2 regions of the Nocardiopsis valliformis DSM 45023 genome follow, and region 2 is predicted to be linked to the other one. Evidence: riboswitches for the same ligand, from Rfam matches in the RefSeq annotation. Region 2 holds a riboswitch; the other holds the start of a gene.
The links. Region 2 has a riboswitch for S-adenosylmethionine ahead of D457_RS0106005 (aminotransferase class V-fold PLP-dependent enzyme). Riboswitches for the same ligand answer to the same signal wherever they lie in the genome.

Region 1: it holds a riboswitch for S-adenosylmethionine, as region 2 does, so the genes downstream of both, thrC (threonine synthase) here and D457_RS0106005 (aminotransferase class V-fold PLP-dependent enzyme) in region 2, are expected to answer to the same signal.

What each region holds. Positions count from the first base shown of each region.
Region 1 is NZ_ANAZ01000024.1:129,802-133,418, reverse strand. It holds gene D457_RS0121695 (alpha,alpha-trehalose-phosphate synthase (UDP-forming)) at 127-1,563, opposite strand; SAM riboswitch class I at 1,848-1,989, shown strand; gene thrC (threonine synthase) at 2,003-3,262, shown strand; gene D457_RS0121685 (ubiquitin-like small modifier protein 1) at 3,324-3,602, shown strand.
Region 2 is NZ_ANAZ01000004.1:306,620-310,236, forward strand. It holds gene D457_RS0105995 (CaiB/BaiF CoA transferase family protein) at 1-1,191, opposite strand, end outside; gene D457_RS0106000 (DUF3870 domain-containing protein) at 1,199-1,591, opposite strand; SAM riboswitch class IV at 1,807-1,921, shown strand; gene D457_RS0106005 (aminotransferase class V-fold PLP-dependent enzyme) at 1,986-3,374, shown strand; gene D457_RS0106010 (hypothetical protein) at 3,371-3,617, opposite strand, start outside.

The DNA.
Region 1 (3,617 bases), on a different contig from region 2:
ATGAGGGACGCGGCGAGAGGGCGTGTCCGCCACCGGACACGCCCCCGCGTCACGCCTGGGTCCAGCCACCCCTGACCCGGGCCCCTGCCTTTTCTGAGCTGTCTTCCTGAGCCGCCTTCCCGGGCGCTAACCCAGCGAACGCAGCTGGTCCTGGAACCAGCGGCGCGGCGGCAGCGCCACCGCCGCCTCCGCCAACCGCTCCCGACGCTTGCGGCGCTCCGGCTCGGGCATCGACAGCGCCTGGTGCAGCGCCTCCGCGGTCTCCACGGTGTCGTAGGGGTTGACCAGCAGCGCGTCCTCACCCAGCTCGTCGGCGGCGCCCGCCTCGCGGGAGAGCACCAGCACGGAGTCGTGCTCGGAGAGCACCGGGCCCTCCTTGGCGACCAGGTTCATCCCGTCCCGGATGGGGTTGACCAGCAGCACGTCCGCCATCTGGAACGAGGCCAGCGAGCGCGGGTAGTCGTCGTTGACCTCCAGGACCAGCGGCGTCCACTCGGGGGTCGAGAACTCCTCGTTGATCTCCTTGGCGGTCCGCAGCACCGACTCCGTGTACTCCCGGTACTCGGGCACGTCGCCCCGGCTCGGGTAGGCGAACGCCAGGTGGGTGACCCGCCCCCGCCACTCCGGATGCGCCCACAGCAGTTCCCGGTACGCCTCCAGACCGCGCACGATGTTCTTGGAAAGCTCGGTGCGGTCCACCCGGACGATCAGCTTGGTGTCGCCCACCACCTCGCGCAGCGTGCTCCTGCGCTCGGCCACGGCGGGCTCCGAGGCGCTCTCCCGGAGGTCGTCCTCGTCCGCGCCCAGGGCGTGGATGCCCACCTCGACGATCCGGCCCCCGTGTTCCACGGTGCGGCGTTCGAGGTCGACGTCGGCGCGCAGGATCTCCGCGCAGCAGCGCAGGAAGGCGTCGGCCCAGCGCGGGCTCAGGAAGCCCAGCCGGTCCGCGCCGAGCATGCCCTCCAACAGCTCCCGGGCCACCTGGGTGGGCAGCATCCGGAAGTACTCCGGCGGCGCCCACGGGGTGTGCGAGAAGTGCGCGATCCGCAGGTCGGGGCGGCGGGCCCGCAGGATGCGCGGCACCAGAGCCAGGTGGTAGTCCTGCACGGCCACCCGGGCGTTGTCGGCGGCCCCGCCCACGATGGCCTCGGCGAAGGCGTTGTTGTAGGCGGTGTAGTCCTCCCAGAGCCCGTGGAACTCCGAGCCGAAGGAGGGCTTGTTCGGGGTGTCGTACATCATGTGCTGCACGAACCACAGGGTCGAGTTGGCCACCCCGGTGTAGGCACCCGCGAAAGTCGTCTCAGGGATGTCCAACATGTGGACACGCATGCCGTCGAGGTCGTGGGCGCTGTCCAGCCGGGCTCCGGGCGCCTCGGCGGCCGCCCGCCGGTCGGCGTCGGACAGGGCGGCGCACACCCAGAGGCTGTCGATCTCGGTGGCGACGGAGATCATCCCCGACACCAGGCCGCCACCGCCGCGGCGGTGCGCCAGGGAGCCGTCGTCGGCGGTGGAGAAGGAGACCGGGCCCCTGTTGGAGGCGATGAGGATCTGAGCCTTGTCCACGTGGTCGTCCTCTCGAGAAGAGCAAGGATGGGAGGGGGTTACGCACTTCTCCTAGGTCTCGCCTTCGGGAGGCGGTCCCAAACCCTCGCGAGGTCAGCCGTGGAGACCGTCACACCAGCGAAACACTGCACGTGCATCGGGGCCCGCTTCGACCTGTGCTGTCTCACGGTGTCTCATTATTTGAGCGGTTTTGTGTAATCCAGGTCACCCAGCGTGGAAAACCGGTCAACACGTCCGTTACAGTGACGGTGCGGGCCCCAAGCGGGCACGCGACAACTTCATATTGCTCATCCAGAGGGGTGGAGGGACCGGCCCTGCGAAGCCCCGGCAACCATCTCGACATGTGGAATCGCGATCACCGCGAACCCGTCGAGGCAGGTGCCAACTCCGGCCTGGGGTCAAGGTGGCCACCAGGGAAGATGAGGGGAGACGCCTCGCTATGGCGATTACCGCCACTGAACCCACCGCTGTCCGCGCCTTCGGTCCCGGAACCGCCCTCTCCTGTCGCGAGTGCGGCGAGCGCTACGAACTCTCACCGATCTTCGCCTGCCAGTTCTGTTTCGGCCCCCTCGAGGTCGCTTACGACTTCGGCGACGTGACCCGCGAGGAGATCGAGAGCGGCCCCAAGAACATCTGGCGCTACCGCTCCCTCCTGCCGGTCCCCACCAACGTGGCCGACCTGCCGAACATGAACCCGGGCCTGACCCCGCTGGTCAGGGCCGACCGCCTCGCCGCCGAACTCGGCCTGAAGTCCCTGCACGTCAAGGACGACTCGGCCAACCCCACGCACTCCTTCAAGGACCGCGTGGTCGCGATCGCCGTCGAGGCCGCCCGTACCTTCGGCTTCACCACCCTGTCCTGCTCCTCCACCGGGAACCTCGCCGGTGCGGTGGGCGCGGCCGCCGCGCGGGCCGGGTTCGACTCGTGCGTGTTCATCCCGGCCGGGTTGGAGGAGGGCAAGGTCGTCATGGCCGCCGTGTACGGCGGCAAGGTCGTCGCCATCGACGGCAACTACGACGACGTCAACCGCTTCTGCTCCGAGCTCATCGGGGACGAGGCCGGCGAGAGCTGGGGCTTCACCAACGTCAACCTGCGGCCCTACTACGCCGAGGGCTCCAAGACGCTGGCCTACGAGATCGCCGAGCAGCTCGGCTGGCGCCTGCCCGAGCAGATCGTCATCCCGATCGCCTCCGGCTCCCAGCTCACCAAGATCGACAAGGGCTTCCAGGAGCTCATCAAGGTCGGTCTGGTCGAGGACCGCCCCTACAAGGTGTTCGGCGCGCAGGCCACCGGCTGCTCCCCGGTCGCCAAGGCCTGGGAGAACGGCCATGACGTGATCCAGCCGGTCAAGCCGGACACCATCGCCAAGTCCCTGGCTATCGGCAACCCGGCGGACGGCCCGTACGTGCTGGACATCGCCACCCGCACCGGCGGCTCGGTCGAGCACGTGGGCGACGACGAGATCGTCGACGCCATCAAGCTGCTGGCCCGCACCGAGGGCATCTTCGCCGAGACCGCGGGCGGGGTGACCACCGGCGTCCTGCGCAAGCTGGTCCGCGAGGGCAAGCTCGACCCCGAGGCCGAGACGGTCATCGTCAACACCGGTGACGGGCTCAAGACCCTCAACGCCGTCGACTCGGGTGTGACCGCCACGATCAAGCCGTCCCTGGCCGCCTTCAAGGCCGAGGGCCTGGTCTGAGCCTGCCCGCGTTCTTCCCACAGCCACTCGCCGCAGCCACATCCCAGGAGACACGAACACCATGAGCGCCAGCGTCCGCGTGCCCACCATCCTGCGCACCTACACCAACGACGCCTCCGAGGTCACCGCCGAGGGGGCCACCCTTGCCGAGGTCCTCGACGACCTCGAGGCCAACCACCCGGGTATCCGGGCCCGCATCCTCGACGACAACGGCAAGGTCCGCCGCTTCGTGAACGTCTACATCGGCGACGAGGACGTCCGCTTCGAGAAGGGTCTGCAGACCGAGGTCAAGGACGGCCAGCAGATCTCGATCATCCCCGCCGTGGCCGGGGGCTGCTGATCGGGCCGCTGATGT
Region 2 (3,617 bases):
CTGCGCCGAGTGCTGGCCGAGCAGCGGCGGCGCGGTCATCGGGGTGGGCGTGCGCTCCATCCGGAACCCCGCCCGCACCTGCTCCAGCGGGCCGGCTGTGGGGTGCTCCACCGTGCGCAGGACGTCGTCGCCCCTGGCGTCCGCGGTGCGCAGCGCGTCCAGCACACCCCGGACCCGGCCAGCCGGGACCCCGGCCTCGACCAGGACCGTCATCCAGTGCTCGGCTGGTTTCTCCTGGAGGGTCGTGGAGAGTTCCGAGACCAGTTCCTCGCGGTGCGCCACGCGTTGCGGGTTGGTGGAGTACCGGGGGTCGGCGCCGAGGTCGGGGCGGTCGATCGCCGCGCACAGGCGCTGGTACAGGGCGTCGTTTCCGGCCGCGATGACTACTTCCGCGTCCTTGGTCGGGAACACCTGGTACGGGACGATGGTGGTGTGCGCGTTGCCCACGCGGGCCGGTTCGGACCCGGTGACCAGTGCTTGTTGGGTGAGGTTGACCAGGCTGGACAGGGTGGAGTTGATCAGCGAGACGCTGATGTTCTCGCCCCGCCCGGTCACCCGGGCCCGCATCAGCGCACCCAGGATGCCCACGGCCGCGTTCAGGCCGGTGAGGACGTCGGTGAGCGCCACCCCCACCTTGCTGGCCGGGCCGTCCGCGGGACCGGTCGTGGCCATCAGCCCGCTCTCGGCCTGCACGACGATGTCGAACCCCGGCCGCGTGCTGGGCTCGTGCTCGGGGCCGAACCCGCTCACCGAGCAGTACACGACCGCCGGGTTGCGCTTGCTGATCTCCTCGTAGCCCAGCCCGAGCCGGTCGATCACCCCCGGCCGGAAGTTCTGGATCACCACGTCCGAGGTGGCGCACAGGTCCTGGACCGCGGCCAGTCCTTCCGGATCCTTGAGGTCCACGGCCAGGCTGCGCTTGTTCCGGTTGACGGACAGGAAGTAGGCGGCCTCGCCGGGGGAGTGCTCTGCCCGGTGCTCCTCGGTCGGCTCTGCGTAGGGCGGTCCCCAGGAGCGAGTGTCGTCGCCGCGGCCGGGCTGCTCCACCTTCACGACCTCGGCGCCCATGTCCGCGAGCAGCATGGTGGCGTAGGGGCCCGCGAGCACCCGGGACAGGTCGGCCACCCGCACCCCCGCGAGGGGCAGCGGGGCACCTGTCTCGGATCCGGGTTCGGGGCTGGTCTGACTCATGCGCAGGTCACTCCTTGCCGTCGGGGTTCGCGGAGCCGTCGGGCAGCTGATCGCCGTCCCGCAGCTGGTAGTAGGTCTCCAGGCAGCGGCGCAGCGCCGTCGTGAGGGCGGCTCCGGACTGACCCGCGTAACGCGTCTGGACCCGATGGATGATCTCCGCGATGTCCTCGGTCACCGAGGCGCCCTCGACCAGCGCGCGGAAGAAGTCCTTGGCCAGGTCGGTCAGGAGAGTGGTGTCCGCGGCCACGATCCGGCCGTCTGCGGAGTCCACCGCGAGCACGACACCGAGCCGCTGGTACTGGGAATGGCTCGCCACCGAGTCGGGGAGTCGGGCGTAGCCGGAGATGAGCACAACCCTGGGGTTGCGGAAAAGCTGCTGAACACGGTCGTCGCCGTACAAGGAAGGCACCTCTTGTCTGCGGGCATGCGAAAACTCCGACGCACTGGAGTCTCGCGCCTGAAGGGCGGCCGGGGGAAACCGGACACCCGCGACGTGAGGGCAGTTCGGGATCAGTATGACCCAGCCAGGTCCGCCGCTGTCAAGAGGGGCAGTGTTCCAGGCCACAGGAACACACGGATGCGACCCGCGCGCACCTTGTGTTACATTTCGGCACAGGTCACGAGTACCAGCGACAAGCCCCGGCTAGCTGGTCGGCAACCCTCCTTCCGCGGTGGGGTGCCCCGGGTGAGGACCAGGTCCCGACACGACCGTGTCAGACAAGCGCGGACCCCTGAGGAGATGCCGTCATCCGGCGTACCCCTGTGGGTCCCACGACCCACAGAAGAGGTGCCCCATGACCACTGTCATCCCGTTCGACTCGACCCGCTCCAGCCGCTCCGCCGCCCGGATCGCGGCCCGCGAAGCCGACACCGCGAACCCCTGCGCGATCGTCACCGCCGACAGCGGGGTCCCCCTGGTCACCGGTGAGTACGTGGACTACGCCAACTTCGACTACGCCGCCAGCGCCCCCTGCCTGACCAGCGTCGCCGACGCCCTCTCCGCCGCCCTGCCGTACTACGCCAGCGTCCACCGCGGCGCCGGACACCACTCGCAGGTCAGCACCGACGCCTACGAGCGCTCCCGCCGCAGCGTCGCCCGCTTCCTGGGCGTGCGCGCCGAGGCCGACGAGTCCGGCTCCGCCGACGCCGTCGTGTTCGTCCGCGGCACCACCGACGCCGTCAACCTGCTGGCCCGTGCCGTCCCCGAGGGCTGCACCGTGGTGGTCTTCGAGTCCGAGCACCACGCCAGCCTGCTCCCGTGGGAGCACCCCGCTTCCCGAGCCGGCGAGGTGGTGCGGCTGCCGCTTCCCGAGACCCCCGAAGCCGCCGTGTCCGCCGCCCGCGCCGCGCTCGCTGAGGCCCCCGAAGGCCCCAGGCTGCTGTGCGTGACCGCGGCCTCCAACGTCACCGGTGAGATCTGGCCGGTGGAGGAGCTGGTCGAGGCCGCCCACACCGAGGGCGCCCGCGTGCTCGTGGACGCCGCCCAGTACGTTCCGCATCTGCCGTTCAGCCTCGCCGAGACCGGCGCGGACTACGTGGCGCTGTCCGGCCACAAGCTCTACGCGCCCTTCGGATCGGGTGTGTTGGCCGGTCGCTCCGACTGGCTGAGCGCCGCCACCCCCTACTTGGCCGGTGGCGGAGCGACCCAGAAGGTGACCGAGCACGACGTCATCTGGAATGACCTGCCCGCCCGCCACGAGGCCGGAAGCCCCAACGTGCTCGGTGCCGTGGCTCTGGCGGCGGCCTGCGACACCTTCAACACCCAGACGTTGTTCCTGCAGCACATCCGTGAGGCGGCGCTGCTGGAGCGCCTGCGCGCCGGGCTCACCGAGATCGACGGCGTGCACGAGCTGACGCTGTGGGGTGCCGAGCACGCCCGCGTCGGGATCGTGTCGTTCGTGGTCGACGGCCTGCCCGCGGACCTGTTGGCCGCCGCGCTGTCCGCGGAGTACGGCATCGGGGTCCGGGACGGCCTGTTCTGCGCCCACCCGCTCACCCAGCACCTGCTCCCCGAGGGACACACACAGGCGGTGCGGGCGAGCCTGGGCGTGGGGACCACCGAGGAGCACGTGGACCGGCTGGTGGGCGCGGTCGCGGACCTCGTGGCCCGCGGACCGCGTTGGGAGTACGCCGACTGCGACGGACGCCTGGCCCCGGTGCCGGACCCGCGCAACGTCCTCTAACCGAGCCGGTGCATCTGGATGGCCAGGCCCCACACCAGGGCTGGCAGGGCGATCGTGAGCAGCGTGACCGGAAGCGTCCTCCTCGGGTAGAAGACGAGGTGGCTCAGTGCCGACTGGACCCCGTAGCCGATCAGCGTCAGGAACAGTGTCATCACCACTGTCAGCGCGCTCGGCTCCCACACCACCACGGAGATACCGAACAACGCGTACAGGACCGCGCTCGGTACGGACCCGATGACGGGC